4 regions of the Robertmurraya sp. genome follow, and region 3 is predicted to be linked to each of the others. Evidence: predicted binding sites of a transcription regulator. Region 3 holds the regulator's gene; each other region holds the start of a gene.

Region 1 (7,937 bases), on a different contig from region 3:
TTGTTGGGAATCCCCCATACGGAGAGAGACTAGGGGATAGGCCAACGGTAGAAAAAATGTACACAGACATGGGTCAAGCTTTCTCTCCTTACGAAACATGGTCGGTATACATGCTAACGTCAAATGAACGATTTGAAGAATGTTACGGAAAACCAGCAACGAAAAAACGAAAATTATTTAATGGGTTTATCCAAACGAATTATTATCAATACTGGGGTAAGAGACCACCTAGAGAAATAAAATGATTTAAAACTGACTCGCTTACGAGTCAGTTTTTTATCGCTCAATTCTGAAGAAAGTATAGGAGGGGTTACTTTGCAAAAACAGCTACCATTCACCCTATCTAAATCTGAATCCTTCTTTGAGAAATTAGGGGATTGGATCGGGGATGTGTTCTACGATTTATTGCCAGAAGAGGGCTTTGAAGTACGTGACGAACAAATCTATATGGCATTCCAACTAGAAAAAGCCTTTCAAGAGAATAAAGTGATGTTTGCAGAAGCTGGTGTAGGTACGGGAAAGACGATTGTTTATCTCTTGTATGCGATCTGTTATGCGCGTTACAAAAACCGACCGGCAATTATTGCTTGTGCAGATGAAACACTTATCGAACAGCTTGTCAAAAAAGAAGGAGATATAGCCAAGCTTGAAAAAGCGTTAAAGCTCAATATTGACGTTCGTTTAGCTAAATCAAGAGATCAGTATTTATGCTTGAATAAACTAGATCAATCCGTTGCGTCTTCCGATGTACATATGGATGTGTTCCATCAATTACCTGATTTTGTACATACAGGAATATCGATGCAATCCTTTGAACGATACGGAGATCGTAAGGATTTTCCACAACTGTCTAACGAGCAGTGGAACGAAATAGCGTGGGATAGTTTACAGGACTGTTTTTCTTGTGATCAGCGACATAGATGTGGACAAACATTGCATCGTGATTATTACAGAAGTTCACAGGACTTGATTATTTGTTCTCATGATTTTTATATGGAGCATATTTGGACTAAGGAAGCAAGAAAACGCGAAGGCCAGCTTCCGCTACTACCTGAAAGCTCATGCGTCGTATTCGATGAGGGTCATCTTTTAGAATATGCCAGTCAAAAGGCTTTAACCTATAAATTAACAGAACAAACACTTGAAACATTACTAGAGCGTCTAACTGCTAATGATGTAAGAGATAAGACCCTTAACCTAATAGACGAATCCATTATTGCTAGTGAACGATTTTTTGAAGTATTACAGGACGCATCTGAAAAGACAGTAGGCTCTGATAAACAGATGATTAAAAAAACACCGGATGTGTTAGCGAAGGGGAAAAAACTTGCCTCTTTATTATCGGATTTGGAAGAAGAACTTGTCTTTGAAAGTGAATTATATGTGATTAATGAATATGACCTGAAGATTGTCGAAGGCTATCTAGAGCAGATAACGTATTCATTAAGTTTATTTTTAAAGGAGCTTAAAGGAATTATTTGGTTTGAAGAACATGATGGAAAACGAACCCTTGTGATTATGCCGAGAATGGTGGAAGATATCATGCGTGAAGAGGTATTTTCACAGAAAAAGCCATTCATTTTTTCTTCTGCAACTCTATCCGAAAATGGCTCTTTTTCATATATTGCAAAAAGTCTTGGAATAGATGAATTTTTATCTTTCCGTGTAAATTCACCGTTCAATTATGAAGAAGCGATGGAAATACAGATGCCTTACTTTACCTCTGTTGATGAAAAATGTATGTATACTGTTACGCAATTGATGGAAGCTGGAGGAAGAGGTCTAGTTCTGTTCTCCAATGATGAAGAACAACAGTATTTCAAACGTCATATCCGTGAAGAACTTCCTTTCCCTATCTATTTTGAGGGAGATGCAGAAATAAGTACGTTAGTTTCGAAATTTCAACAGGAAGAGAGTGCTGTTCTTTGCTCCACCCATTTATGGGAAGGACTCGATATTCCAGGTTCTTCATTAGAGAATGTATTCATCTTTTCTCTTCCATTTCCACCTTATGATCCCGTATTTACTGCGAAAAGGGAGAGTACTGAAAATTCCTTTGAGGAAGTCGATATTCCGTATATGCTTCTCCGACTTCGCCAAGGAATCGGTCGTTTAATACGCACACATGAGGACAAAGGAAAAGTGCATATTTTAATGAATCAAAACGAGTCTCAGAAAATAATTGATCTCGTTCATTCCGCCCTACCTGTAGCGGTATCAAAGTAAGCTTGGAGCAGATAATCATCTGCTCCTTTCTTATTTATTCAAGATTTTTCCTGAAAATTATGATAAAATTTTTGCGAGAAGGTTTTAGAGGAGGGGACAGGATGGTTACTGCCATAAAGCAGATGGAACGAGAGTTTTTGGATTATGTTAAAAAAATGGGCGCGTATAAAGAAGCGCTTGGACTGATATATTGGGATCTTCGAACAGGAGCTCCGAAAAAAGGGATGGAGCAGCGTTCTGAAGTCATTGGTATGCTGTCTAGTGAACTGTTTAAAATGTCAACCTCTGAGGAAATGGCTGCATACATAGCAAATTTAACTAATGTGGAACATGATAATAAACTGAGTGAGATAACAAAAAAAACGGTTGCTGAGTGTAAAAAGGAATACGATCGAAACAAAAAAATTCCAGCTGAAGAATATAAAGAATTTGTTATCCTTCAGTCAAAATCTGAGTCAGTATGGGAAGAGGCAAAGGATGCTTCAAACTTCTCCATGTTCCAACCATACCTCGAAAAGATTGTTGAAATGACAAAAAAATTTATTACGTATTGGGGCTACACTGAAAATAAATATAATACTCTTCTAGATATGTATGAGCCTGGTATTACAGTCGACATTCTTGATCAAGTATTTAGTGAGCTTCGAGAAAAAATCGTTCCTCTTGTTCAACAGATAAAGGAATCAGAAAACAAGCCGAACACACAATTCTTGTATAAACATTTTCCTAAGGAAAAACAGAGAGAATTTAGCTTGGAGGTACTAAAGAAAGTTGGCTATGATTTTGACTCGGGTAGATTAGATGAAACGGTTCATCCATTTGCGACTGGATTAAATCCAGGGGATGTTCGTGTGACAACGAAGTATGATGAAAAAGACTTCCGTACAGCTATATTTGGTACGATACACGAAGCAGGACATGCATTATATGAACAGAATATTTCTCCTTCATTAATCGGAACACCTTTATGTACGGGAACATCTATGGGGATTCATGAATCACAATCTCTATTTTATGAAAATTTCATTGGTAGAAATCTTTCTTTTTGGAAAGGTAATTTTGACTTGCTAAAAGAATACGCTCCTGCTCAGTTTCAGGACGTTTCGATTGAACAATTTTACCGAGCAATCAATGAATCGAAGCCATCGCTTATTCGTATAGAAGCGGATGAACTAACTTATGCATTGCATATTATGATCAGGTACGAAATAGAAAAAGGGATTTTTAATGATGAGATTGAAGTAAAGGACTTGCCTAAAGTTTGGAATGAAAAATATGAACAATACCTAGGGATTACTCCAGATAATGATGCAAGTGGAGTCCTTCAAGACGTTCATTGGTCTGATGGAAGCTTTGGGTACTTCCCGTCCTATGCGCTTGGTTATATTTATGCTGCTCAACTAAAACATGCCATGCTGAGTGATATGCCCCATTATGACCAGTTACTTGAGGAAGGGAACCTTCTACCCATAAAAGAATGGTTAACCAATAACATTCATCAGCACGGGAAAATGAAGCTACCTCTTGAATTGATTAAAGATATTACTGGAGAAGGCCTGAATGCTTCCTACTTAATTGACTATCTTTATAGTAAATACGAGAGAATTTATGGAATAATAAAATAAAAACGTCGGATGACAATTTTTGTCGCGAAAAGAACTATTAAATACCTTTAGAAACCACAAACAGCGCCCATTAATAGGCGCTGTTTGTTATTACCATAATTTATAACCTTTTGATCCGATTGGAGCATTCTGAATCATATCAATAAATGGTATGGTGTAAGCGAACAAGATTAATAACGCAGTGATTCCTAACCAAAGTTTCCAGTTCTCAAATACCATTGGTGTTTTATCCGCTTTATCACTAACTTCTCCAATAGGAAATTCTTCTTCGCCTTTTGGAGCAAAAAATGCTAAATTCACGAAAATGTAAAGCATTAGAATAATCGCAATGAAAAGGATTGTGCCACCCACAGCTTGAGCGATTTGATACGGTATCCATTCAGTAGCTTGAGCAGCTCCGCCATACTCTGAAAAAGAAGAACGACGTGGTGCACCTAGTAAACCAGCTGCGTGCATCGCACCAGACATAAAGGTCATACCGATTGCCCAAAGAACACCTTGGTAAATCGCAAGTTTATTCATCGCTTTTGTTAATACTCGGCCTGTTACATGTGGAACCAGCCAGTAAGAAATACCGAAGAAAGTTAAAACAACTGCGGTTGCAAGTGTTAAATGGAAGTGTCCAGTAACCCAAATCGTATTATGAATCACTTGATTCAACTGATGAGAAGCATTCACCAGTCCACCTGCACCTGCAGGTATGAATGAAAGCATTCCGATAAAAGGAACCGTGAATCTTGCATCTCCCCAAGGAAGCTTCTTAAACCATCCGAAGAGTCCAGTTGCTCCTTTTGAGCGACCATAGCTCTCGAAAGTGGCAAAGAGGGAAAAGGCGGTCATTAAAGATGGAATGACAACTAAAAAGGTTAAGATAACCTGTAAGAACTTCCAAGCAGGATCAATTCCTGGCTCCATTAACTGATGGTGAAAACCAACAGGGATAGAGAATAGTAAAAATAAGATAAAGGACAAACGAGCAAGCGAATCAGAGAAGATTTTTGCACCAATGACTTTTGGAATGACTACATACCATGCCATATAGGCAGGTAGTAACCAGAAATAAACAAGTGGATGTCCGAAATACCAGAATAGTGTACGGCTAACTAGAACGTCCACTCGATCAACAATCCCGAGTGACCATGGAAGTAATTGGAATAGTACGGTTGCAGCAACACCTATTGTTGCGACAATCCATAACATCGTATTGACAACAGCCATGAACGTAATTAATGGACTTGGCTGACCAGGGTTTTGCTTTCTCCAGCTAATATATTTACCTAGTACGGCAGCTCCATCTACCCAGCTTCCTACCACAACAAGTGTTAGACCCAGGTAGTAAATAAAATGTGCTTGTAATGGCGCATAAAAGGTATAAAGTACAGAAGCTTTATTTAGTAGAATCATTGTGGCTGCCATTAGCGTCCCAGCTGTCATTAACCAAAAGCCAATCCAACCTAATTTTCTTTGAAGATTGGATAATGTACCTGATGTACGACTTGTGGCAGCAATTTGAAAGCCCATAATGAAGAATGTTGTTAAAACAAGCCCGAGTACAACACCGTGAACCGTTAATATTTGATAATAGCCAATCCCTGCAGGTAAAACAAATTTTCCAGAACGTACTAACGTTTGCAGAAGTCCTGCCAGCCCACCGACAGCCAAAGCGATGAATGCCACATAAAAATGGGCCATAACTAATTTTCCATCACGAGGATCAATTTTCGCATTTAATGTATTCATTATTCCACCACCTTGATTTTAGACGTCATCATGTGGTGTCCAGAACCACAATATTCATTACATAAAATTAAGTATTCTCCAGCTTTGTCAAAGGTTGTGACATACTCGCTTATATAACCAGGCTCTAACATCATGTTAATATTTGTTCCAGCAACTTGAAATCCGTGAATTACGTCTTTTGTTGTTGCAATTACCTTTACTTTTGCTCCAAGTGGAACTTCAATCTCTCCTGGAGTATAAGCAAAAGCTTGAGCCACGTATACTAATTCATAATCCCAGTCTTTGCCCTCAACTTTTTTAAGTCCTGGCTCGTTGAATGGTGCAGTTGTATCAACTTTTTCAGGGTTGATTGTTGCTAAACAGCTTGGTGGTTGATTTCCGAGATAAAAGGCACTAACACCTAAAACGGTTAGGAAAACTAGAAGTGTCCCAATCCCAAAAATCAGCCAAATTTTTTCAAACTTATGCATATGCATGGTAAAAATATCCCCTTTCTCTCAATTAAAAACGGTCTAAAAATAAGAAGTAAACGCTCACCCATGTCACTATTAGAAAGAATCCTAATAGGAAAACGGAAGCTAATGTTCCCTTTAAAGAAGAGCTATCCTCTATTTCCGTCTTTGTTTTTCGGTTGAGTTCCATTTTCGCCATAACCCTCACTCCCTTCCCAAGGTTTCACAATAAATAAATGATTACATTTTCATAATACAAGACAATTGTTCCAATTCCATTAGCTTTCATTGATTTCACAAATTGTTCAATTGTTATGTATTTACTATGATAGTAGTGAAAAGTTATTGTGACAGTGATTTAAATCACATTCATTTGTCTCGAAATGTGAAATATTTGTGAAGAAGATAAAATTCGAAAATTTATGATAGCGGTTACGAATGTCGACATAAAAGCGTTTTTAGGTGAGTGATATTTATTACATAATAAAACACACCCTAGAAACCTAGAGTGTGTTACACGATTGTGCTATCCCACTTTGAATAAGATCCTGATCCTTCGCAGCCTGCACAATCAAAAATATGGTTATATGGGATAAATTCGCCTACTGGAGGATACACATGATACCCTTTCCCATGGCATTGAGGGCACTTATCTTCCTCATACATTGCTTCTAAATGCTCCTGATACTTTCCTTCTCGCCAATTGAAGAAGGCTTGAATGATTCCCAAGATTATTCACCACCTAAAAAACTTTGTTTGTTCCTATTATTTCTAATGGGGTTTCCTCTATACATATTATTAAGCTAGAGGTGTTAAGGTGATGTTAATAATTGGTATTTGAATATGGTTATGTTCATCATAGAATTTTCATATTTATTATTATTCCTAAAGCTTTTAGACTGCTTGAAGGAACCTCTTGTATCAAGAATAAATATACTGATAGTAATATTGGTCAGTAAGAAATAGTGAGGGATAATATATGGTGAAATACTATTGTGAACACTGCCGAACCCTTTATGATGGGAAGGTAGTTTGTCAGGTGTGCGGCGAATTGGTGTGTAAAGAGATTTATATAGAGGTGCAAAGACAACAAGATAAGAAGTAATAAGGTTAAAGGAAAAAGAAACCCTTTTTCCTTTTCTTTTTGACTACCGTTTGATATGTTGATTTATATATGAATGATAAAGGGGGATCATTATGTACTTACCCTCATTTCGATTAGATAGCAAACATGCGATAGTTACTGGGGCTGGCAGGGGAATTGGAAAAGCACTAGCCATTGGTCTTGCGGAAGCAGGGGCGGATGTTGCCTTACTTTCTCGTACCGAGGGCGATTTAAGGGAAACTGCTGAAATCATTCGTTCTTTTGGCAGGAGGGTGCTCGTTATACCGACAGATGTCACCTCAAAAGAGGAAGTTTTAAGGGCTGTTTCTAAGGTGGAGGATGAGTGGGGAGAAATACATATTCTTATTAATAATGCAGGAATGAATATTCGTTCTAAAGCTTTAGAGGTTACGGAGGAAGAGTGGCAGACGATTATGGATACCAATTTAAAGTCAGCCTTTATGATGTCACAACAAGTTGGTAAAGTGATGCAGAAGCACGGAACAGCGGGTAGAATCATATCTATTTCATCTGTTGCCGGACATGTCGCTTTACGAACAGGTGTCGTTTACGCGGCAACAAAAGCGGCTATGATTCAAATGACCAAGGTGCTAGCATTAGAATGGGGTCCTCATAATATTAATGTGAATAGCATAGGACCATGGTATTTCAAAACACCTTTAACGGAAACCTTACTTTCTAAAAAAGAGTATGTAGAAGATATTTTAGCCGTTACTCCTTTAAACCGTGTTGGTGAATTACCAGAACTGGTAGGTCCTGTCGTCATGC
Region 2 (7,937 bases), on a different contig from region 3:
TTCATCTATACCGTTGACATCCCGTCTGAATACACTAGGAGTGAAAAGGCTATAGAGGAGGGTTAAATAACATGAGTGGAAATTATGGAGGCGGCTTCGCTTTAATCGTTGTCCTGTTTATCTTGCTAATCGTTGTTGGAGCAGGATTCTTCGGTGGAGGCTACGGCTACTAATATTTGTATATAAAAAAAGCGAGAGGGAAGACCCTCTCGCTTTCTTGTGGTTATTAATTCATACCGATCCAAACACTCTTAACTTCGGTATAGTTGTTGAGTGCATAAGAGCCCATTTCACGACCAAGACCAGATTGCTTATATCCACCGAACGGAGAAGCGGCATCAAATGCGTTGTAGCAGTTCACCCAAACCGTTCCAGCTCGTAAATTGTTTGCTACGTAGTGTGCTTGAGCTACGTCACGTGTCCATAACCCAGCAGCTAAGCCGTATTCACTTTGATTAGCACGAGCAATAAGCTCATCTAAGTCTTCATATGGAAGGGCAGAAATAACAGGGCCAAATATTTCTTCTTTAGCGATCGTCATTTGGTCACTAACATTGGCGAAGATCGTTGGTGAAACAAAGTATCCTTGCTCATATGGACTATTTCCACCAACCAATAGCTCGGCTCCTTCGTCAATTCCTTTTTCAATATACCCAAGAACGCGTTTTTGTTGTGTACTTGAAACAAGAGGTCCGATTTCTGTGTCAGAGTGTAGACCTGCCCCCTGCTTTATGTTCTTCGCATGACTCACCATATCAGCAACAACATTATCAAATTGCTTTTTCTGAATGAAGACACGAGAACCCGCACAGCACACTTGACCTTGGTTAAACATAACCCCATTTAGTGCTCCAGGAATTGCTTTTGAAAGATCAGCATCTGGCAGCAGGATGTTTGGTGATTTTCCGCCAAGTTCTAGGGTTACTCTCTTTAAGGTTTTTGCTGCTCTCTCCATAATCATTTTCCCAATTTCAGTTGAACCGGTGAAAGCAATTTTGTCAACTTGTGGATGGTCAACAAGCGGTTGACCTGCTGTTTCACCGAATCCAGGAATGATATTGACAACACCAGGAGGGAAGCCTGCCTCTTGAATTAACTCAGCTAAGTATAGGGCAGAAAGAGGTGTTTGCTCTGCTGGTTTTAGTACGATTGTACATCCTGTTGCTAGTGCAGCACCTAATTTCCACATTGCCATTAGAAGAGGGAAGTTCCAAGGAATAATTTGTCCAACAACACCGACCGCTTCGTGTCGTGTATAGTTAAAGTACGGCCCATTAACCGGAATAGTTTGCCCAACAATTTTCGTTGCCCAGCCAGCATAATATCGCATATGTTCAACAGCTAAAGGAATATCAGCATTCGTTGTTTCTCTAATTGGTTTACCGTTGTCCAATGTCTCAAGTTGAGCTAGTTCAGCTGCATTTTCTTCCATTAGGTCAGCAAGCTTATACATTAATCTACTTCTTTGAGCACTACCCATTTTTGACCAAGGACCTTCATCGAAAGCTTTTCTAGCTGCCTTCACAGCAAGGTCTACATCTACTTCATTGGCTTCAAAAACAGTTGCAAGCACTTCGCCAGTAGCAGGGTTATAGGTTTCGAATGTCTTTTGAGTTTGACTCTCGACGAATTCTCCATTAATAAAGAGCTTCTTTTTACCTGATAGGAACTTCTCTACTTTTTCATGCAATTGAACAGTTAATTGACTCATTGTTTCCCTCCCGCTATTAAATGGTTAAGTAATTTCCAAACTATGACAACGCTTACATCGTTAATACTATCATTTTATAAAACTACTTTTCAATCATAAATATAGTGAATATTACGATAATATTTGACACGATTTTTCGACAAAAATAAAATAATCGCCTAAAAAAGGCGATTACGATTAATCAATATTACAATATTCAATCGGACAATTCTCACAATCTATTTCTTTTTTTAAATAATCTAGGTCATGGACAGTAATTATTTTTTTGCTAATAGAAATGATATGGTTCTTTCTTAATTCAGTCAGCATTCTACTAACGCTTTCTCTTGCTGTACCACAGAAATTCGCTAGATCTTGATTTGTTAATGGAACCGATATTTCAATTCCATTTTCTCTTAATACACCATAACTATTACATAACCGGATAATGGTAGAATAGAGTGCACCTTTTTTTCCATTTAACACTAAATCACGAAACTTAGTAATGGTTTTTCTTATATGATCATTCATCCATCGGAGGAATTCAAAAGCCAACTGACTATTTTTAAAAAAGGCTTGTTCAAGATCGGCAATATTTATGGCTGCTGCTTCACCATTCTCTATTATTTTAGCATTAAATATATACCTTGGATCCACAGTAAATAAGGTTAGTTCTCCTACAATATCATTATGCTTACAAAGTCTTAAACTCAGTTCATTTCCTTCGGCGTTCATTTTAGAAATTTGAACCTTACCTGATAAGATAATATACATTTCTCGTGCTTCTTGTCCTTCTTTAAACAGATAGCTTCCTTTTTTTATAGGTACAATTCGTTCAGCCGATTTTAATAATTCGCCAAGTTCGTAGGACAATTCTTCCTTATATTTTTGATTCACCATCGGTATCCTCCTTTAAGCGGGGCCATATATTTTATTTAAAAGAATGTCATGTAGCTGGTCAATATAGTTTACTTAATAAAGAGTTAACGTTTTGTGACAGAAATCACGTTAAATTTAAAAATTTCTTTTTAAAAGTGATATTTGTAACAGGGGAGAAAGGGAAGTTTTTAATATTCCTATATTGAAAACCCTAGTTTTCAATATTTTAATAATGAAATAAGGAGTGTGAAACCGCTTCATAAAGAGTCACCAAGCGTTCAATAGTTTTTCTATTAACAAAAGCAGGAAAGAGGGGTAAAATGACAGTAAATATTGTGATGTTTTTCACATTTTGAAAAGAGAAAGGATCCTGAACATGTATAATGAGCTTACACCCATTGAGGAAGCGGCATTAAACGCTAAGAAAAAAAGAGATACTTGGATGTCATCTAAATTACATTACTTTATTAAAGCGATGCTTGCTGGGGTCTATATTGGTTTCGGAATCATGGTATCTTATAAAACTGGGGAATTTTTCTTTGATGCCGGGTCTCCATCTGCCATGATGTTGGTAGCTATTTTCTTTGGGACTGCACTAGTTATGATTATTTACGGTGGGGCGGAGTTGTTTACTAGTAACACAATGACAATGACCATAGGAACGTTAAAAAAGGAAACTACCTGGTATGAGACGTTCCAAGTCTGGGTGGCTTGTTACTTTGGAAATTTAGCAGGTGCATTGTTTTTTTCTCTTCTGATCATGCTATCAGGCTTATTTTTATCTCCAGACAAATCGCAGCTTTTGATGGACGTTGCAAGTTATAAGATGCACGGACATACCTTGGAAATCTTTTTTCGTGCGATTCTTTGTAATTGGCTCGTATGTTTAGCCATTTGGTTACCAATGCATGTAAAAGGTGACGTAGCAAAACTCCTTTTAACCCTCTTACTTGTATTTGGTTTTGTTATCTCTGGCTATGAACACAGTATTGCAAATATGGCACTATTTGGTATTGCACTAATGGTTCCACATCCAGAAACGATTACAATAGGGTCAGCTATCCATAACATCATACCTGTAACCATTGGAAACTTAATTGGCGGAAGTATTTTTGTCGGAGCTTTCTATGTGTACCTAAATAAAAAGCCTGTTGTGAAAGATAAGAAAGTACTAGAAAATGAAGTTTCTTTTTCCGTTTCTGAGAAGAGAGTAGCAAAAATGTAAAAATTTAATGGTATGCAATCACTCCTTGATATAGCTCAAGGAGTTTTTTGATGAAGAAGCCCTGTGCGTCTGTACGTACTTCACTCCCAATGGTCACATATGATAAATGTGTACAAACCATCGGAGGTGAGAAAGTGTCAAATAGAAACTACTATGAAATGTGTCGTGGCGGTGTTGGAAGACCAGTAAGAATAACAACAAGAGATGGTAGAACTCATACTGGAATGATCCATCGTGTTACTAATTCAAGAGTATATTTACAACCATTTGGACAAGGAAATAGAGGGAATTTCGGAGGATTTGCTTATCCATGGGGAAGAAGAGGTTATGGATATGGCTACGGTGGTTTTGCTGCAGGTATTGCTATTGGAGCAATCATCGGACTTGCATTCGTGTCATTCTTTTTCTGATAAGTTTGTTAATTAGTGAAAACGCCCATACAGGACAACTTTGCCACACATATACTGCCGATAGATGTCATGGGAGGTGGAAGTAATGAGCGCAGAAGCTGGATTCGGCTACGGCGGTGGATTTGCTTTGATCGTCGTTTTATTCATCCTATTGATTATTGTAGGAGCAGCATATGTAGGATGGGGATATTAATTAGTAATATAATAAAAGGGGTTGAAAGGTATGGGCTATAACTACGGATATGGTTATGGTGGATGTGGCTATGGATACGGAGGATTCGTGTTAATCGTTGTATTATTTATCTTATTAATCATTGTAGGCGCCTCTTGGTTATAAGAAGAAATAAACAACCTGCTCAAATGGGCAGGTTGTTTGTTTTTGGATACACAGGAAAAAATACTTTTAAAATATAATAAATTGTACATACTAAATAAAAAGAACGAAAGAATCTCTAGAATGGGGGCAATTGCTATGTTCTTTAACAGAAAAGCTCAAGAAGAAAAACCAGAAGATATTTTAATGGATATTGAAGTGTATTCATGTGCTGATAACGATTGTATTGGTTGGATGAGAAAAGAATTTGCAAGCTCCGATTTAAAATGTCCATTGTGCGGACATGACACAACAATGGAAGTTAGAGAGCTGCCCAAAATCAATTAGGGATTAGAAGCAAGGCGTAGCCTTGCTTCTTTAGTGTGTATCCGAATTAAAGTAGTGGTCATTAAATGCTTGTTTAGCAGCAGCTTCAGAAGCAAAAAGGGCATCGTCATCTTCAATTACATGAAAGGTCTCATTTAAGAATAAGGCGACTGCATCTGGATTATGAGGATGTTGTACGATTTCAGCGGCTCGTATATTAGATACAGTCGGAGTATGTGGGTTATTGTAAATCACAAACACCTCATCACCTACTTTGACCTCTTTTGGATTGATCATCTCCATCACATGATTACCTCCTTGAATTTGATAAGCATATATATATCGTTCTCATCAAATTCAAGTGTTATTCTTTCTGAAGACGTGGAAACGTTCACATAACTATCACAGTTATGGGGAGTATTCCTTTGTTCAGGTGATATAATAAGAGTGTAAAGAAAAACAAGTCAAAAAAAGAAAGGAGTTAACATTTTAGGAGACTCAACCATATAGTGTTCGTTCCGTAAGTAAGTGTACTGAGAACGAGTAAACTATAAAGTCCACACATAATCTATGAAGCGGTGAAAAGAAAGGAAAAATGTAAAATCCCTACTTTTTAATCACTACTTATTCAGTAAAAAGTTACTTAGTAAGTAGCAAAGACCTGAAGCTGAAATTCTCATTTTAAGTATTGTAGCTATATAGAGTTAGGAAAAAATAGTTACGAGAAAATAATAAAGGGGAAAGAAGCCAATGCCTTGGGTTAAGAAGTAGACCAAAAACGGAAATTTTGGTTATGGAAATTACAACTTCCTTTATGGAATTCTAATAAAGCTTCAATTATGTGAATATGAGTTAAAAAATTAAAACTAAATAAGGCTGTTTGTTATACGGAAGGAATACCTTCTCACTTCGCGAAGTAAGTGAGACCATCCAACGTAATCCTAACACGGAACAAACACACATCAGCAAAGTTTTAAAAAAGCTTAACCTTGTTATTTGAAGTAGGGAAATAACTAAACCGGAAGCAAAGCTGGTGAAAAATGGTTGGGTCCCCTAAGATGTTGACTTGCTCTCTAGTTTAACTAGAGAGCTTTTGTTTACTCAAAAAAGCACAGACTACGTAAAAATAATCTGTGCCATTTTTATTATTGATAGCTTGCTTCTAGTTCATCAATTAAAGTCCCTACGTAGCTTACGGCTTTCTCAATAGGGGCTGGTGTTGACATGTCAATTCCAGCATGTTTTAGCAGCTCTAATGGACGCAGAGTGCCCCCAGCTTTTAACACTTCTAACCAACGCTCAACAGCCGGTTGACCTTCTTCTTTTATTAACTGAGCCATAGCAGTTGAAGCAGTTAAGCCAGCGGAATACGTATATGGATATAGTCCCATATAGTAATGAGGCTGTCTCATCCATGTTAGACTTGCACCTTCATCAATTTCCACAGTATCTCCCCAGAAGTCAGTTAGTACATTTGCTTTTTGTTCGCAAAGTGTTTTAGCTGTTAATGGTACACCTTCCTCAGCTAAACGATAAACTCTTCTTTGGAATTCTCCCTCTAGAAGATGTGTAACAAAGTTATGGTAATACGTTCCTAACAATTGTAATACAACCCAGCGCTTCATTTGAACATCATTCGTTTGGGAGAGTAAGTAGTCACCCAAAAGCATTTCATTCATTGTTGAGGGGGCTTCAATAAAATACATGGATGGGCGAGTATTCATAATTCGTTGATTTTTGTTTGCTAAATAAAAATGTCCTGCGTGTCCAAGCTCATGGGCAAGTACAAAAGCACCTCTCATGGTGTCTGTCCATGTTATTAGAATATACGGGTGGGAGCCGTATGGGCTAGAACAGAACGCTCCGGTTGATTTCCCAACATTATCAGCTAAGTCAACCCATCTTTCCGTTAATCCTTTTTTCATGATGCTGCTATACTCAGGCCCCATTACTTTTAATGCTTCTAAAATCACTTGGCTTGCTTCCTCATAGGTCGTAGATGGATTAAAAGATGGATCTAAAGGTGCCTTTAAATCACAGAATCTCATCGTTTCAAGACCAAGAACACGCTTTTTTAACTGAGCAAACCTTCTCATATGCGGAGCAAGTTCCCTTTGAATAACATCTAATTGATTTTCGTAGGTAACTTTCTCAACCTTTTGTGGATGTAAAAGCATATCTGTTACAGAGTCATATCCTCGTAATTTAGACAAAGCGACTTGTTTTTTTACTTCTGTTGCATACACAGCAGCGTACGTATTTTTGTACTTGCTTAATGTAGAAACAAATGATTCATACGCATTTCTTCTCACTACTGGATCTGGTGAAAATTCGTATCGGTCTTCGAATAAAGCGAAGCTATTTGGTAACTCGTTTCCTTCGTCGTCTAAAAAAGAAGAAAAAGTCATATCGGCAGATTTACTTGTTTGATAAATTTGGTAAGGTGCTCCATGAACTTCCCCAAGAGCAGCAAGTACTTGTTCAGTTTCAGGGGATAAACGGTATTTTTTTGTATCTAGTAAATCAGCTAGCATATTCTGAAAAGGAAGGAGATTCGGTTGTTCTTGTACGAATTGTGAAAGGGTTCCTTCGTCAAGTTTTAGTAACTCTGAATCAATAAAAGATAATGATGAGTTTATTTTTGATAGTAGCGATGAAAGCTTTCCAACATTCGCTTGATTAGTTGGATTTGTTCCATCTTCTGATTGCCTTAAAGAAGCAAAAGTAGAAATTTTAATTAACTTATGGGTTAACTTTTCACGTTGTTCTAAACACTCAAGTAAAGTAGCGGAGTTTTCGGTTACTTTTCCTTTAAAAGCATCAAATAGACTTAGATCGTTTTCCACCAATTTGAGATTGTCTTGCCAAGTCTCTTCAGAATCAAACAAATCACTTAAGTCCCATGTTAAATGCTCAGGTACCTCTTCACGTAAATACCTTTTTTCAGATGTTTTCTCCATTTTCTTTCCTCCCCAACTATGTATTTCGTATTCCTAAGTATATACATTGTTAGTATACATGATTTGGAATGATTTTTCTAAATATTTTAACAAATCAACACAAAAAAACGGTGAGATTATCTAACCTCACCGT
Region 3 (7,937 bases):
TCGATGCGTCGCTTTCGTTGACGCTCTAATTTCTTGGCTTCCTTATCGATTTGATACGTATTTTTTTCTGGAGAAGCTACCGCGGTAGCTGCAGCCTTTTCTGCTTGTTCTATGGCTTTCAACTCTTCTTGTTCAAGCTTCTTTTCCACGTAATAATCATAGTCCCCAAGGTACTCAACAGCCGCGGTTTTACTTAGCTCAATCACCTTCGTTGCAATGCGATTAATGAAGTATCGATCATGAGAAACAAATAAAATAGTTCCTGGATAATCCACTAGCGCGTTTTCTAATATTTCCTTACTGTCCAAGTCCAAATGGTTGGTAGGCTCATCTAGTATAAGGAGATTGGCCTTTTGCATCATAAGTTTAGCTAGTGCTAGACGTGCCTTTTCCCCACCGCTAAGAGTGGATACCGTTTTTAACACATCGTCGCCGGTAAACAAGAAATTCCCTAGTACAGTCCGGATTTCCTTTTCACTTTTCAGAGGATATTCGTCCCAAAGCTCATTTAAAACTCGCTTGTTTGAAGTAAGAGCCGCCTGTTCCTGGTCATAATAGCCAATGCTAACGTTGGAACCATAGTGAACTTGTCCCTCTAAGGGTTGTAACGTTCCTTGGATGGTTTTAAGTAAGGTTGACTTTCCAATCCCATTCGGTCCAACTAAGGCAACGGAATCGCCTCTAGTAATTCTGAGGGAAAGTCCCTCAGCTATCCGTTCATCATGATAGCCAACGGATAAGGAATGAACATTTAACACCTCATTGCCACTTTGCTTTTCAATATCAAAACCGAAGGAGGCGGACTTCTCATCTCCAAGAGGTTTGTCCATAACTTGCATTCTCTCAAGCTTCTTCCTTCTACTTTGAGCCCGCTTGGTGGTCGATGCACGAGCAAGATTCTTTTGAATAAAGTCCTGGAGCTTGGCTATTTCATCTTGCTGTTTTTCGTATTGCTTTAGATCACGCTCGTAGTTTTCGGCTTTTTGTTCAAGATAAGAACTGTAGTTTCCTGAGAATTTGCTGATTTGATTCCTAGAGATTTCGTACACTTGATTGACCACTTTATCTAAAAAGTAGCGATCGTGGGATACAATCAAGATGGCACCCGTGTAGCCAGTCAGATATTGCTCTAACCAAGACAAAGTATCAATATCTAGATGGTTGGTAGGTTCATCTAATATAAGAATATCAGGTTTAGTTAATAACAACTTCGCAAGAGCTAATCGAGTTTTCTGGCCACCACTCAAGCTATCAATTTTTGTAGAGTAATCAAATGAGTGGAAATTTAATCCATGTAGGACAGAACGTATATCAGACTCGTACTGATACCCCCCATTCTCCTTAAATTCATTTTGGAGATGGTCATATTCTTTTATTGTCCGCTCGTACAAAGTAGCATCTTCAAATACGGTAGGATCAGCCATCTTTTCCTCGAGCTTACGAAGCTCTTTCTCTTGATTCATGACTTGTTCAAAAACGGTAAGCATTTCTTCCCAAATGGATAATCCGGAAACAAGACCTGTGTTCTGAGCCAAATACCCGATCGTTACATGTTTGGGCTTGATTAAATCACCTGATTCATAGGAAAGGTGACCGGCAATAATCTTGAGTAAAGTAGATTTCCCGGCCCCATTTCGGCCTACTAAGGCAATACGGTCTCTTGTTTGAACTTCTAGTTTTATATTCGATAAAATAAGGTCAGCTCCATAAGACTTGGAAAGCTGGTTCACTTGTAGTAGTATCATTGATTTCACCTCTATACTTCTACGGTTAGTGTATCGCATTCAATACGGATGAGCAATGATATGAGTTGTGAACTATGTTACAATGTTTTCACACAGAACGAGGAAAATAGTGTATGATTTTGAAAGAGGTGTATAATTGATGTCAGAGTTCACTCATTTTAATAAAGAAGGCAGAGCGAAAATGGTAGATGTGAGTGATAAGCCCGAAACGGTACGGACGGCCATTGCCCATTCTAGTATCACAGTCAATCAAGAGATATATGATCGTATCACACATAACCAAATGAAAAAAGGTGATGTGCTAGCAGTCGCACAGGTTGCTGCCGTTATGGCTTGTAAAAAAACATGGGATATTATTCCAATGTGTCATCCTATTCCACTTACTGGTGTCGATATTTCTTTTGATTGGGAATCAGATAACAATTGCCATACTCTACATATATCTGCTAGTGTAAAGACAAAAGGGAATACAGGAGTAGAAATGGAAGCGTTAACAGCCGCTTCTGTTTGTGCGCTTACTGTTTATGATATGTGTAAAGCAGTAGATAAAGGAATGGTTATCGGGAAAACATACCTTGTTGAAAAAACTGGTGGAAAAAACGGTGACTTTAAAAGAGAAGAGAAACTATATTAGTTAAAGGTAGAAGGTAGGGGAAGAACGATGAGTAATGAATCAATGAAAATCCCACAAGCAACGGCGAAAAGACTACCATTGTATTATCGCTTTTTAAATAGTTTACACTCATCAGGAAAGCAACGAGTTTCATCTGCTGAACTAAGTGAGGCGGTGAAGGTCGATTCTGCAACGATTCGAAGAGATTTTTCATACTTTGGTGCGTTAGGCAAAAAGGGATACGGTTACAATGTAAACTATCTATTATCCTTTTTCCGTAAAACACTCGACCAAGATGAGTTAACGAAGGTTGCTTTAATTGGAGTGGGGAATTTAGGGACAGCATTTTTAAATTATAATTTCTTAAAAAATAATAATACAAAAATTGCTGTTGCATTTGACGTAGTAGAAGATAAGGTAGGCACAAAAATTGGAGAAGTGCCCGTCTATCATATGGATGATCTAGAAGAGGTTATTGAAAGAGAAGATATTCAGGTAGCGATATTAACCGTTCCAGCAACGGTCGCACAATCCATTACTGATCGAATGGTTCAAGGAACGGTGAGAGGAATTTTAAACTTTACACCGGCCCGATTAACGGTTCCATCATCAATAAGGGTTCATCATATTGATTTGGCTATTGAGTTACAGTCACTTGTGTACTTTTTAAAGCACTATTCAGTGGATGAAGAAATGGTAGAGGAATAAACAACAAGCCGCCCCTTAGTGGAGCGGCTATTTCTTTTGCTGTTTCTTAATCTCTTTAATTTTAAAATGTAAAAGAATCATCCGAATGCCTGAACCAATATCAAATGTTGCTAGCAAGACAAGCAGGTAAGTAAAAAAGCCCCACTCTCCATTTTGTTGTAAGTCCTGAATCGCAAACACTGTGAACAGAGCACCTAAGACGATGTATATAATTCCTGAGAATAAAGGTGACTGTCTCATAAGAAGAATCCTCCAATAAAGCTTTGCATTTGTTCTGCTTGTTTGATTAATTTTTCTAAGTCTTCCCTATATACGGATTGCACAAGTACAACGAACGTATTCATTGATACGTGAGCAACGATTGGAACGAGAATACGATTGGTTTTTACGTACAAATACGCAAAGGTGAATCCCATCGCCGAATAAAGTAGGGTATGCTCAGGCTCCATATGGGCAAATGAAAAAATGACGGAGCTAAGCAACGCAGATAGGAAAAAGTTAAAACGCTTATAAAATGCCACAAAAATGATCTTACGAAAGACAATTTCTTCTAATATAGGACCAATAACTGAGCTAACGACAATCATAATAGGAAAAGTTTCAATGATACGTAAAATCTGTTGTGTATTATCAGATCCTACCTCAATACCAATCAAACGTTCAATATTCGCAGCAAAGGCTTGGGCAAATAGGGCAAGAAAGACACCTGTGATGGACCAGAGGATCGACCGACCTAAGCTTGCTCCGTTTCTTACTTCATTTGCAGTTACCATCTCTTTACGCAACAGCAGCAGGACAACAACAAGTGTGATAGAAAAGCTGATGACAAGCCAAGTGACACCTGCAAACCCTTGAGAGTGATTTGTATTAAAACCAATCATTTCCATTACAAGAGAGGTTATAGGGACACCAATAAAGCTTGAAAGCTGCATTGCAATATAAGCAATTAATATAATCCAATATTCACGTTTCAAAACAAGTCTCCTTTTCAATCCAATATAGTTATTCTACTCGTAAACATCAGGTTGTATCAAATAAGAAGAATTATTGTCCGTATTTTAGCATTATATGGATAGAATAGATGGAAAAGTACATACTTAGTAAGGTTGTATAATTAACAAGTTATGGGAGGACTTTTACAAAAAATTTATAAAAAAAAGCGGTTTCTCGCTTGCAAAAAAAGAAGAGATTCATTAATATAATAGTTGTGTTAGCACTCTAGTTAAGTGAGTGCTAATAATAAAATCTTACATATATTTGAGGAGGTTGTTTCACTTGTTAAAGCCACTAGGTGATCGCATTGTAATTGAGCTAGTTGAAACGGAAGAAAAAACGGCAAGCGGTATTGTACTACCAGACTCTGCTAAAGAGAAGCCTCAAGAAGGCAAAGTAGTTGCTGTCGGCACTGGCCGCGTACTTGAAAGCGGTGAGCGTGTAGCTCTTGAAGTTTCTGTGGACGACCGCATTATCTTCTCAAAATACGCTGGCACAGAAGTTAAGTTCGAAGGAAAAGAGTACTTAATTCTACGTGAAAACGATATTCTTGCTATTCTTGGATAAGAGTAGAACTTTCTTATTTTAAAACTAAACGAAGACAGAATAGATTGAAAAAACTCGAGGAGGGTATTTTACAATGGCTAAAGAAATTAAGTTTAGTGAAGACGCACGTCGCTCGATGCTTCGTGGGGTAGATGCACTTGCAAATGCGGTAAAAGTAACATTAGGACCAAAGGGACGTAACGTGGTTCTTGAAAAGAAATTCGGTTCACCACTTATTACAAATGATGGTGTAACAATTGCAAAAGAAATCGAACTTGAAGATGCATTCGAAAACATGGGTGCTAAGCTTGTTGCTGAAGTAGCTAGCAAAACAAATGATGTTGCTGGTGACGGTACGACAACTGCAACGGTTCTTGCTCAAGCGATGATCCGCGAAGGCTTAAAGAACGTTACAGCTGGTGCGAACCCAATGGGTATCCGTAAAGGGATGGATAAGGCAGTAGCAGTAGCGGTTGAAGAGCTTCGTGCGATTTCTAAGCCAATTGAAAACAAAGCTTCTATCGCACAAGTTGCAGCTATTTCTGCAGCTGATGATGAAGTAGGACAATTAATTGCTGAAGCAATGGAGCGCGTTGGTAACGACGGCGTAATCACAATCGAAGAATCAAAAGGCTTCACTACTGAGCTTGATGTAGTAGAAGGTATGCAATTCGATCGTGGATATGCATCTCCATACATGGTAACTGACTCTGATAAAATGGAAGCTGTTTTAGACAATCCATTTATCTTAATTACTGACAAGAAAATTGGAAGCATCCAAGAAATCCTTCCAGTTCTAGAGCAAGTTGTACAACAAGGTAAGCCATTATTACTTGTTGCTGAGGATGTAGAAGGAGAAGCATTAGCTACTTTAGTAGTTAACAAGCTTCGTGGAACATTCAATGCAGTAGCGGTTAAAGCTCCTGGTTTCGGTGACCGTCGTAAAGCTATGCTTGAAGACATCGCTATCCTAACAGGTGGAGAAGTGATCACTGAAGAGCTAGGTCGTGACCTTAAGTCTGCAACGATTCAATCTTTAGGACGCGCTTCTAAAGTTGTTGTAACAAAAGAAAATACAACAATCGTTGAAGGTGCTGGAGACTCTGCACAAATCGCAGGTCGTGTAAACCAAATACGTGCGCAAATGGAAGAAACAACTTCTGAATTTGACCGCGAAAAATTACAAGAGCGCTTAGCTAAGTTAGCTGGCGGTGTAGCAGTTGTTAAAGTTGGAGCTGCTACTGAAACAGAATTAAAAGAGCGCAAGCTTCGTATTGAAGACGCATTGAACTCAACTCGTGCAGCTGTTGAAGAAGGTATCGTTTCTGGTGGTGGTGTTGCCCTACTTAACGTATACAAAAAAGTGGCTGCTATCGAAGCAACTGGCGACGTAAAAACAGGTATCAACATCGTATTACGTGCGATGGAAGAACCAGTTCGCACAATTGCACACAATGCGGGTCTTGAAGGATCTGTTATCGTAGACCGCTTAAAGCGTGAAGAAATTGGAACAGGCTTCAACGCAGCTACTGGCGAGTGGGTAAACATGATCGAAGCTGGTATCGTTGACCCAACTAAAGTAACTCGTTCAGCTCTTCAAAACGCTGGATCTGTTGCAGCAATGTTCTTAACAACTGAAGCAGTTGTTGCTGACATTAAAGAAGATACTCCTGCAATGCCTGACATGGGCGGCATGGGTGGAATGGGCGGCATGATGTAATAATGCCCCTCAACCCTTGATATGACTGGGTTTGTTGGTAAGGTGAGAGTGGTTTGCTAACATTGAGGATTTTAACGGAGGCCTCTCATGAGTTCGATGAACTTGTGGGAGGCTTCTTTTTTCAAACCTTCCTTTTTGTTCTTTTTCAAAGTTCTCGTCATAAGCAATTATTTTTTAAACGCTTCCCTTTATTGTTTAAGGGGCTTATTTTTAGTTAAGCTAAAACTTGTTGACATTTAAGAGAACTCGTTATATTATTATCTATAAATGAATATCAGAGCTTTATAAGGATTGTTACTGAAAGCAGGCAAGACCTTATTTTTATGTAAACGTTAACCATATAGTTAATAGTTAACGTTTACATGAAAATAGGTCTTTTTGTGTGCGAAAAAGTTGATTCAAAGGAGGGGAACAACTTGAAAATTACTAGAGTTATAAACAATAATGTCATTTGTGCCATAAATCCCCGACGTCAGGAACTAATACTTTTAGGCAATGGAATAGGCTTTCAAAAGAAAAAAGGGGACCCAGTAGATATAGAAAAAATAGAAAAAGAATTCTATTTAAAATCAAAAAATGTTGCAGGAAAGCTATATGCATTACTTGCTCAAATTCCAATGGAGTATATGCGTGTTTCAGAGAGTATTATTAAGACTGCTAAATTAGAACTTAAAGCAGAATTAAATGATAATATATATATAACATTAACGGATCATATTAGTTTTGCAGTAACCCGATACAAAAATGGTGTAGAATTTAAAAATGGGTTATTGTGGGAAATAAAGAAGTTTTATGCTTCAGAATATAAGGTTGCTCTTAAAGCTTTGGATATTATTAATAGAGAATTTAATGTTAATTTGAAAGAGGATGAAGCAGGAGCTATCGCGCTTCATATTATTAACGCTGAACTAGGATACGATATGGAAGGAACTGTTAAGATTACGCAGTTCATTCAAAAGATTTTAAAGATAGTAAGATATTATTTTAAAGTCGATTTAGATGAAGATTCTTTATATTATGTGAGATTTATTACTCACTTGAAATTTTTTGCTTATCGTTTGTTCAGCACTACAAACATTCCTATAGAAAACAGTGATATCGATTTCCAAGAATTAATTAAATCAAAGTACAAAGAGGAATACCAATGTAGTTTGAAAATCAGAGAACAAATAAGACAAGTTTATGGAAAAGAACTAACCGATGAGGATCTGATATATTTAGCTGTTCATATTAGACGAGTTATAATTAACTAAATTTTATTACACATTTAAATATTAGAACATTAACTAGGAATGTTACTGATTAAGCAGGCATGACCTAGGGTCCCGATATGTAAAGAGACACGATCACTATTCTTTACATTCCGGGACCCTAGGTCTTTTTTTTATTTATTTAAATATGGGAGGATTATATGGACTATCAAAAAACAGCTACCGATATATTAAATCATGTCGGTGGGGAAAAAAACATTGAGCATGTCACACATTGTGCAACGAGATTACGCTTTAACTTAAAAGATGATTCCAAAGCAGACACTGATTCAATTAAGAAGATAAAGGGCGTATTAGGTACCGCCAATAGTGGTGGACAGTATCAAATTATTATTGGAAGT
Region 4 (7,937 bases), on a different contig from region 3:
AGGAAATAAAGAATTCCTAGCAAGAAAAATATAGCCTGCCAGCCCCAAAATTCATTTACAAGTCCACTATACACTTGCCCCACAACTCCAGCCATTAAAAGTCCTGAACTAACAAATCCAACAGCGGTTAACCTTTTTTCTGCTGGAAACATTTCACCTGCATACACCAAAGAAATAGGAGCAAAGGCAGCAGAAATAAGTCCTTGTAACCCTCTCAGTATCAGTAGAATGTAAAAATTATCTACAAAACCTATAGCAAAAGTGATCACTGTTAAAAGACTAATGCTCGTAACAAAAAATATTTTTCGCCCATAACGATCAGAAAATGGACCGTAGAGTAAACATCCAATTGCATAACAAATGGAATAGGAACTTGCGAGCCAAGCCACTTGAGTAACACTTTTGTGAAAAGTATCCGACATGACGGTGGTTAAAGGGATGGTCACATACATACTACATAACACGACTAACCCACACCAGAACAAGATGGTTGTCATTAGGGGATAGTTATAAGATCGTTTGTTTGGCTGTGTCATTTCATGAACCTCCTGTTCACAATTTGGATAAAAATTAAACTAATAATTGTAGTAGTTAAACCGATATACATAGTGACATTATTAAAATAGATCATCTTGGAGGGCTCAACTTGCTGAAAAAATTTGTATCACTAAAAATAAGAACGAAACTTATATTGTTTTCGTTAGGTATTCTTTTATTACCATCAACCATTATCGGTACGCTTGCGTATTCAAGTGCCAAGCAGGAAATCGAAAAACAAATGATGTCTACTTCCATAGAAAGTATTATGTTACTAGACTCATTTATTACAAGTTCCATTAGTTTAAAAGTACATGATGCGGAGTTTTTTGCCAAAACGGTCACATCTGCGTTAGTTAACGGCGAAGATAGCCCCGAATTACGAAAGAAATTAGAACAATATTCAAATCTACATCCTGAAACAGTAAGTATTTATTTAGGGACAACTGATGGTTTGATGATTCAAAATCCGAAAAAAGAATTAGCTGCAGATTATGACCCTCGACAACGTCCGTGGTACCAAGAAGCTATGGCAAATAAAGGACAGGTAATCATAACGGATCCGTATGAAGCATCTTCAGGTGGAATGGTCATTACTATAGCAAGAACAACAGATGACGGCAGTGGTGTTATCGGAATTAACTTAATGATAGGGAATATTACACAGTCAGCAAGTAAAATTAAAATTGGAAATGAAGGCTATGTGATTCTTCTTGGAAGAGAAAAGAATATGATCTATCACCCTACGGTGGAAGCAGGAACCTTAGCTGAAGAAGATCATTATCAGCTTATGTACAAGGACAACAAGGGAGAATTTGACTATCAATTAGACTCCCAAGATAAAAAGATGAGCTTTACAACAAATGAACTTACAGGCTGGAAAATCGGTGGCACGATGTATACTAGTGAAATAAAAGATAGTGCCTCACCAATTTTTAACAAAACATTAATCACCGTGGTGATTGCACTAATAGTCGGTACTGTCGTAACGTTCTTCATCATCCGTTCCATTGTAGAACCAATTCGTCGTTTAGTTGGCAGCACATTGGCGATAAGCGAAGGGGACCTAACACACGAGATTGAAGTTAAAGGCAAAGATGAGATTGCAGAGTTGGCTGTTTCATTCAAAAATATGACTGACAATCTAAAAGAAATCATTACCCAAGTGGATATGAACACAGAGCAAGTAGCGGCTGCAGCAGAAGAATTAACGGCATCATCTGATGAAACAACGATCGCTACCAAACAGGTTGCATACTCTATCCAACAAGTGGCAAGTGGTGCGGAAAGTCAAACAATCGGAATCGATAAAACGGTATGTACGATGAATGAAATTAGTCAAGGTATGGAAACCATGACAACCAACTTTATTCAAGTAAATGCACTCACACAACAAGCGGTGAAACATGCTGAAGAAGGCGGAGAGTCGGTTCAACATACGGTAGCCCAAATGAACGAGATTCATAGGCAAGTAGAAAGTTCAGATGTGATTATTAAATCACTTTACGACCGTTCGAAGCAAGTAAATGAGATTATTGGTGTGATTAGTGATATTTCTAATCAAACGAACTTGTTAGCGTTAAATGCTGCAATCGAAGCAGCAAGAGCAGGTGAGCAAGGGAAAGGCTTTGCCGTAGTGGCTGATGAAGTCCGTAAACTCGCTGACCAATCTCAAAGCTCAGCAAGCAAAATAGCCGAACTAATTCAAGCAATTCAAGAAGATACCGAGAAATCGGTAGAAACGATGCAGCTCGCAACAAAGAGTGTGCAAGACGGAATACTTGTATCCAATAAAACGATTGAGAAGTTTGACGAGATTTTAAATGGGGTAAGAGTCATGGCACCTCAAATTGAAGAAGTATCACAAATAGCGGAACAAATTACAGCAGAAATCAAAAATGTAACAGACACATCTTATGAATTATCTGAAATCGCAAAGGAAAACGCGTCCTCTTCAGAAAATGTGGCCGCGTCCACTGAGGAACAACTCGCGTCTCTTGAAGAAGTAAGCTTATCAGCCAAATCACTATCAGAAATGGCCGAAAACCTTCAGGAACTCGTTAGAAAGTTTAAGATATAATATTGGAAGGAGTCCTAAAAATATTTTAGGGCTCCTATTTTATGTTGGACATCCCTCTATACAAAAGAACGGGGAGATACATAAACTGTGAGTAACATGAAAATAAGGAGGGGATTATGTGCCTTGTTACCCAGGTTATCGTTATTGTGGTCCTGGCTGTAGTGGACCAGGCCGTCCCGTCAATCAACTAGACGCACTCTGTATGAAGCATGACGCCTGTCTTCGTCGCTATGGATCACATCGAGTGTGTGACGAAATATTTATGAAACGAATGAGACCTATTAGGAATCAACGGAACAGAATGGGAAGAGATGCCGGTATAATGAATGGTTTTATGAACCTAAAACGAATGTTTTTAAGCTAACTGAGGAAATAAGAAAATCCCTTACGAATGAGTAAGGGATTTTCAGATTATGCTTCTTGATGAAGTGGATTTGTATTTTTGTTAAATGCTTTGCGAATGATAGGCAGTACATAATAATCTAAACCAAATCTTCCTGCGTTGTAACCGGCTACGATAAGAACGAAGCCCATTAGAATATCAGTTGGGTTATGAGATACGGTTCCAGCAAGGACGAAAGCAAAGTTCATTAGTACTCCGAAAAAGGCAGCTGCAGTAGTGAAGCATCCAAGGATTAAACCTAAACCAACTAAGAATTCTCCCCAAGGTACTAAGAAGTTGAATAAATCAATATTTGGTAATGCGACGCCTTCTAGGAAAGATACATACCAACCATACACAACACCATCTGGACCTGCTACCGGATTAGCGATTGCTCCTTTTAAAAATCCTGCAGCATCAAAGCCACCACTAGTTAATTTTCCCCAGCCAGCGGTCATCCAAGCAAACCCGAGGTATACACGTAAAACTGTTAATAGACCAGCAACAATTTTGTTTTCTCTTAATAATTGATTAAACATAAATGATTCCTTCTTTCGAATAAATGTTTTTGTGTTTCTATATTCATAATATACACCGTGGTTATATAGAAAAACATAGGTTTGTGATGTTGTTCACAAAGTGTTAAAAGCTTATTGAATAAAATGTGAACACAAGGAAAACAGCCGGTACAGTGATGTGATTCCGATAATTTTTATAAAATAGTAGATTTATTTTTATATAAATGTTTAACAAATAGTATAAAGGGTATATATCTATGAAATCTCATTTTATCAACTAGGAGGGGATGTTCTTTGGAAGGAACAAAGGTCGTACATAGAAATCAAGATTACATAATTATGCACGATTACAAGAACGGAATGGTAGAAATACGCAATAGAAATTATAAGTTTGATATCCGATTGGTTTCTATTCATGAGCTACTTTTTTCTAGTGGACAACAAGAAGGGTACGGCCAAACGGGTTGATAATGCGATTTTGGGAAGCCTTTACGCACAAAAAGCGTAAAGGCTTTTTTCCTTTTATTTCAGAAACCACTTTAATTTTTTCAAACCATCCTTCACATTCGGATAGCGGAAGGGTAGATCAAATTTCGTTGTTTGCTTTAAAACACTTTTACGATGAGAAAACGTATCAAAGCTTCCTTTTCCATGGTACGCACCTATTCCGCTTGAACCTACTCCACCAAAAGGCAGATAAGGAGAGGCGAGATGATAGACGGTATCATTGATACAGCCACCTCCGAAAGAAATATGATGTAATACCTCTTGTTGTACGCTCTCATTCTCAGAGAAAAGATAAAGTGCTAAAGGATTCGGGTGTTTATGTATACCATCAATAACCTCTGAAATCTCACGATACGGAAGGACAGGTAGGATCGGACCAAATATTTCATCCTGCATAATGGAATCATCCCATGTGATTCCTGTCAAAACAGTCGGTTCAATCGTGAGTGTTTCCTCATTTGAAGCACCACCCATGAACGTATCTCCATTATTCAAAAAGGGGAGCAATCGATCAAAATGTCGTTTGCTCACGATACGCGTGTAATCAGGATTTTTAAGTGCTTTTTCCCCATACAGCTCATGAGTTGCCAACTGAAATTCCTGTAAAAACTCATCTCTTATGCTCTCATGAACATACAAGTAATCAGGTGCTACACAGGTTTGACCAGCATTAATAAATTTCCCCCACGCAATTCGTTTGGCAGCGAGCTTTAAATTCGCATCGTGATGGACGATACAAGGGCTTTTTCCTCCTAACTCGAGTGTAACGGGTGTCAGATTTTTGGCTGCCGCCTCCATAATGACTTTCCCAACAGGAACGCTTCCGGTAAAGAAAATGTAGTCAACATCCTCTGCAAGAAGTGCTTGACTTGCTTCGACACCGCCTTCCACTACGGCAATATATTCTTCTGGAAAAAGTTCAGTAATAATTTTTCTTAACAATGCAGAGGTTTTAGGTGTTAACTCCGAAGGTTTTAAAATCGCACAGTTCCCCGCAGCAATGGCTCCCATAAGTGGAGCAATCGCCAGTTGAAACGGATAATTCCATGGCGCAATAATGAGAGCGACACCGTATGGCTCTGAGTAAATATAGCTGGTCGATCCAATATGGCTAACAGGTGTTTTTACTTTTTCTGGCTTGACCCAGTCGCTTATTTTCTTAAGAGTAAAACGAATTTCTTCAAGGACGACCCCAATTTCGGTTGCGTACGCTTCAAATTCGGATTTATTTAAATCCTCTTTTAAGGTGTGAAAAAGGGACTGTTCATTTTTACGAATGGCCTCCCGAAGTGCTTCTAATGCCTGAATTCGATAGGACAATTCTTTTGTTTTTCCAGAACGAAAAAACGCTTTTTGTTTTAATATGAGTGAGTGGTAGTTCTCCATATGTGCAACTCCTAATTATTCCTTAATCATTTCATATAATCTAAACAAATCGTGTTTGTCTAATATTTTTGGAACTGGATATAGCGGATTTGCTTCACGAAACGCACGATCCACCATGATCGGAAGGTCTTGATTCAGTAGACAATCGAATGTATTTGGGATATTCATGTCCCGGTTTAGTTTTTTAATCGCTTCAATAAATTTTTGGGCTTTAAGAGAGTCCGTTTCTTTTGCTGTGGTAATGCCGATCAAATCAGCTAATTCTGCTAACGGTTGATGCACGCTCTCTCCATAATACTCTAGCACATAAGGGAGGATTATGGCATTCGCTAGGCCATGGGGTACTGAGTAGAATCCGCCTAATGTATGTGCGATGGCGTGAACATAGCCAACATACGCACGTGTGAACGCAATCCCAGCCAAATACGACGCCTTTTGCATGTTTTTACGAGCCACAATATTCGATCCATTCGAATACGCCTCATATAGATTTTCAAAAATTAATTGAACTGCCTCTCTGCTGCATTGAATGGTTTCCTCTGTATTGCTTCTGCCAATGTATGCTTCGATCGCATGAGTGAGTGCATCCATTCCTGTCGTCGAGGTTATATGAGGGGGAAGCTTGACGGTAAGCATCGGATCCAGAACGGCCAGATCCGGAATCAACACATGGTCATTAATGGCATATTTTTCGTGTGTTTGACTGTTTGAAATGACCGCAGCTACCGTTGCTTCGCTCCCTGTACCAGAAGTCGTTGGTACCGCAATGAGTGGAGGAGTCGGCTTTCTTACTTTCAGCTGTCCCTTCATTTCAGGTATCGTTTTACCTGGTCGTGCGACTCGAGCCGCCACTCCTTTTGCACAGTCAATCGGAGAGCCACCCCCAAAGCCGATAATCCCATGACATTGATGGTCTTTATATAACTGTAAGGCTTCTTCAATATTATCTATCGTAGGATTAGGTACGGTTTCGTCATAAATAACATAGTCAATTTCTTTCCCTTCTAACCCAGCAAGTAAACGATCAAGCAAACTAATGGATGTAATCCCTTTATCTGTCACAATTAAAACGCTCCCAATTCCTTTCAGTTTCAGGAGTGGGGGAAGCTTGATCAGACTGTTTTCTCCTTCTAAAAGCTCAGGCTGTCTCCAATCAAAAAAGGGAGCAGCAGTTTTATAGGCGAACTGGTACATTCGACAATAGAGGTTGTACATCGCAATTTCCTCATTTCTATAAAAGGTCTACTATTATTAAATGAGGAAATATTTGGAGAAATACCTAAAATCTCCAAGCCTGTTTTAGCAATTGCACACCTAAATGGATTTGTTCAATTGATAGATTACTAAAACCAAACTTAAGTACGGTTCCCTGTTGATTTGTTACATAGTAATTGGATGTAGGATACACTTTCACTCCGTGTGTAAGAGCTTGTTGAATCAATTGTTCTTCCTTTGTTGGTCCTCGAAATCTAATTAGTACATATAATCCTGATTGGGAACCAATGATTTCGATCTTATCTCCGAATGTATCCTGCAAGCAGGTGACAAGCATGTGCATCTTCCGTTTGTAGGTGGTTCGCATTTTCCGAATATGTGAATCCCAAAACCCATGTTCCATGAAGCGTGCCATCGTTCGCTGATGAATGCTCGAGGTACCTTGTTCGAGTCCGGAGAATAGCTTTACATAAGGTTTGATTAGGAAAGAGGGCAATACCATATAACTTAAACGAATCGAAGGAATAAATGCTTTGGAAAAAGTACCAACGTAAATCACACGCGCACTTGGCTGTAAGGATAATAAGGCTGGAATCGGTTGTTGCTTGTAGCGAAATTCACTATCATAATCATCTTCTATAATAAAACCATTCTGTGTTTCTGCCCATTTCAGTAATTGCTGACGTTCTGGAACAGGCATGGTGACACCGGTTGGAAACTGGTGGGACGGAGTGATGTATACAAGCTTGGAGTCCGTTTTTTCAAGCTGTTCAAGTGAAAGTCCTTTTGCACCGACTTCTATGGGATAAAGGTGATAACCATGAAGTTGAAAAACTACCCGAGCTCCGTCATAGCCAGGATTTTCTACTGCAATGCTAGAATAATCTTTTTTGAGAAAAAGTGACAAATGCATCAAAAGCTGCTGCGTGCTGCTGCCGATGATGATCTGTTCCGGTGTGGCTTGGATTCCTCTTGACTGAAGTAAGTAGCTGGAAAGTTGACTTCTAAGTAGAGGATCACCTTGAACTTCTCCGTATGTATAGACCATGTCTTCCTTTAACACGTCGTTACTACATCTTCGCCAAGCTTTTAAGGGGAAAGCCTGTTGATCTACGGTTCCGGCACGGAAATTCACTTTAATCGGTGTCTCACTATTACGGAGATTATTCTCTATTTGAAGTGATGGCTGTAAATCAATGGGCTCAAACGCTTCGACAAAGTATCCTTTTTTTTCTTCACTTTTTATATAACCCTCTGCTACTAACTGTTCGTACGCAATAAGAGTCGTGTTTCGGCTCACATGCAAAATCAT

The links. Region 3 encodes Rex, which represses fermentation and respiration genes when NADH is low (regulators of the CRP and FNR family bind a similar motif). Its sites were predicted from a motif close to TTGTGAAATATTTCACAA; they were not measured.
Region 1: a site for Rex is predicted at 6,427-6,444, ahead of ACGLXV_RS03020 (cytochrome c oxidase subunit 2A). Genes of this name have one in related genera too.
Region 2: a site for Rex is predicted at 2,903-2,920, ahead of ACGLXV_RS06995 (formate/nitrite transporter family protein). Genes of this name have one in related genera too.
Region 4: a site for Rex is predicted at 3,620-3,637, ahead of ACGLXV_RS00450 (DoxX family membrane protein). Genes of this name have one in related genera too.

What each region holds. Positions count from the first base shown of each region.
Region 1 is NZ_JAKFCQ010000026.1:68,504-76,440, reverse strand. It holds gene ACGLXV_RS03045 (THUMP domain-containing class I SAM-dependent RNA methyltransferase) at 1-245, shown strand, start outside; gene ACGLXV_RS03040 (ATP-dependent DNA helicase) at 316-2,226, shown strand; gene ACGLXV_RS03035 (carboxypeptidase M32) at 2,328-3,851, shown strand; gene ACGLXV_RS03030 (b(o/a)3-type cytochrome-c oxidase subunit 1) at 3,942-5,591, opposite strand; gene ACGLXV_RS03025 (cytochrome c oxidase subunit II) at 5,591-6,067, opposite strand; gene ACGLXV_RS03020 (cytochrome c oxidase subunit 2A) at 6,093-6,242, opposite strand; gene ACGLXV_RS03015 (methionine aminopeptidase) at 6,557-6,772, opposite strand; gene ACGLXV_RS03010 (SDR family NAD(P)-dependent oxidoreductase) at 7,241-7,937, shown strand, end outside.
Region 2 is NZ_JAKFCQ010000055.1:78,574-86,510, forward strand. It holds gene ACGLXV_RS06980 (YjcZ family sporulation protein) at 72-173, shown strand; gene ACGLXV_RS06985 (aldehyde dehydrogenase family protein) at 227-1,711, opposite strand; gene ACGLXV_RS06990 (Crp/Fnr family transcriptional regulator) at 1,889-2,590, opposite strand; gene ACGLXV_RS06995 (formate/nitrite transporter family protein) at 2,946-3,794, shown strand; gene ACGLXV_RS07000 (hypothetical protein) at 3,845-4,204, shown strand; gene ACGLXV_RS07005 (YjcZ family sporulation protein) at 4,290-4,397, shown strand; gene ACGLXV_RS07010 (YjcZ family sporulation protein) at 4,428-4,541, shown strand; gene ACGLXV_RS07015 (cold-inducible protein YdjO-related protein) at 4,584-4,865, shown strand; gene ACGLXV_RS07020 (transcriptional regulator SplA domain-containing protein) at 4,896-5,147, opposite strand; gene pepF (oligoendopeptidase F) at 5,990-7,804, opposite strand.
Region 3 is NZ_JAKFCQ010000077.1:17,321-25,257, reverse strand. It holds gene ACGLXV_RS11050 (ABC-F family ATP-binding cassette domain-containing protein) at 1-1,745, opposite strand, end outside; gene moaC (cyclic pyranopterin monophosphate synthase MoaC) at 1,885-2,379, shown strand; gene ACGLXV_RS11040 (redox-sensing transcriptional repressor Rex) at 2,407-3,066, shown strand; gene ACGLXV_RS11035 (YdiK family protein) at 3,094-3,306, opposite strand; gene ACGLXV_RS11030 (CPBP family intramembrane glutamic endopeptidase) at 3,303-4,040, opposite strand; gene groES (co-chaperone GroES) at 4,342-4,626, shown strand; gene groL (chaperonin GroEL) at 4,700-6,325, shown strand; gene licT (BglG family transcription antiterminator LicT) at 6,742-7,578, shown strand; gene ACGLXV_RS11010 (beta-glucoside-specific PTS transporter subunit IIABC) at 7,737-7,937, shown strand, end outside.
Region 4 is NZ_JAKFCQ010000004.1:57,644-65,580, forward strand. It holds gene ACGLXV_RS00435 (MFS transporter) at 1-536, opposite strand, end outside; gene ACGLXV_RS00440 (methyl-accepting chemotaxis protein) at 647-2,617, shown strand; gene ACGLXV_RS00445 (Parvovirus coat protein VP1-like protein) at 2,736-2,981, shown strand; gene ACGLXV_RS00450 (DoxX family membrane protein) at 3,029-3,538, opposite strand; gene ACGLXV_RS00455 (hypothetical protein) at 3,812-3,985, shown strand; gene ACGLXV_RS00460 (aldehyde dehydrogenase) at 4,040-5,410, opposite strand; gene ACGLXV_RS00465 (iron-containing alcohol dehydrogenase) at 5,426-6,625, opposite strand; gene pdxR (MocR-like pyridoxine biosynthesis transcription factor PdxR) at 6,690-7,937, opposite strand, start outside.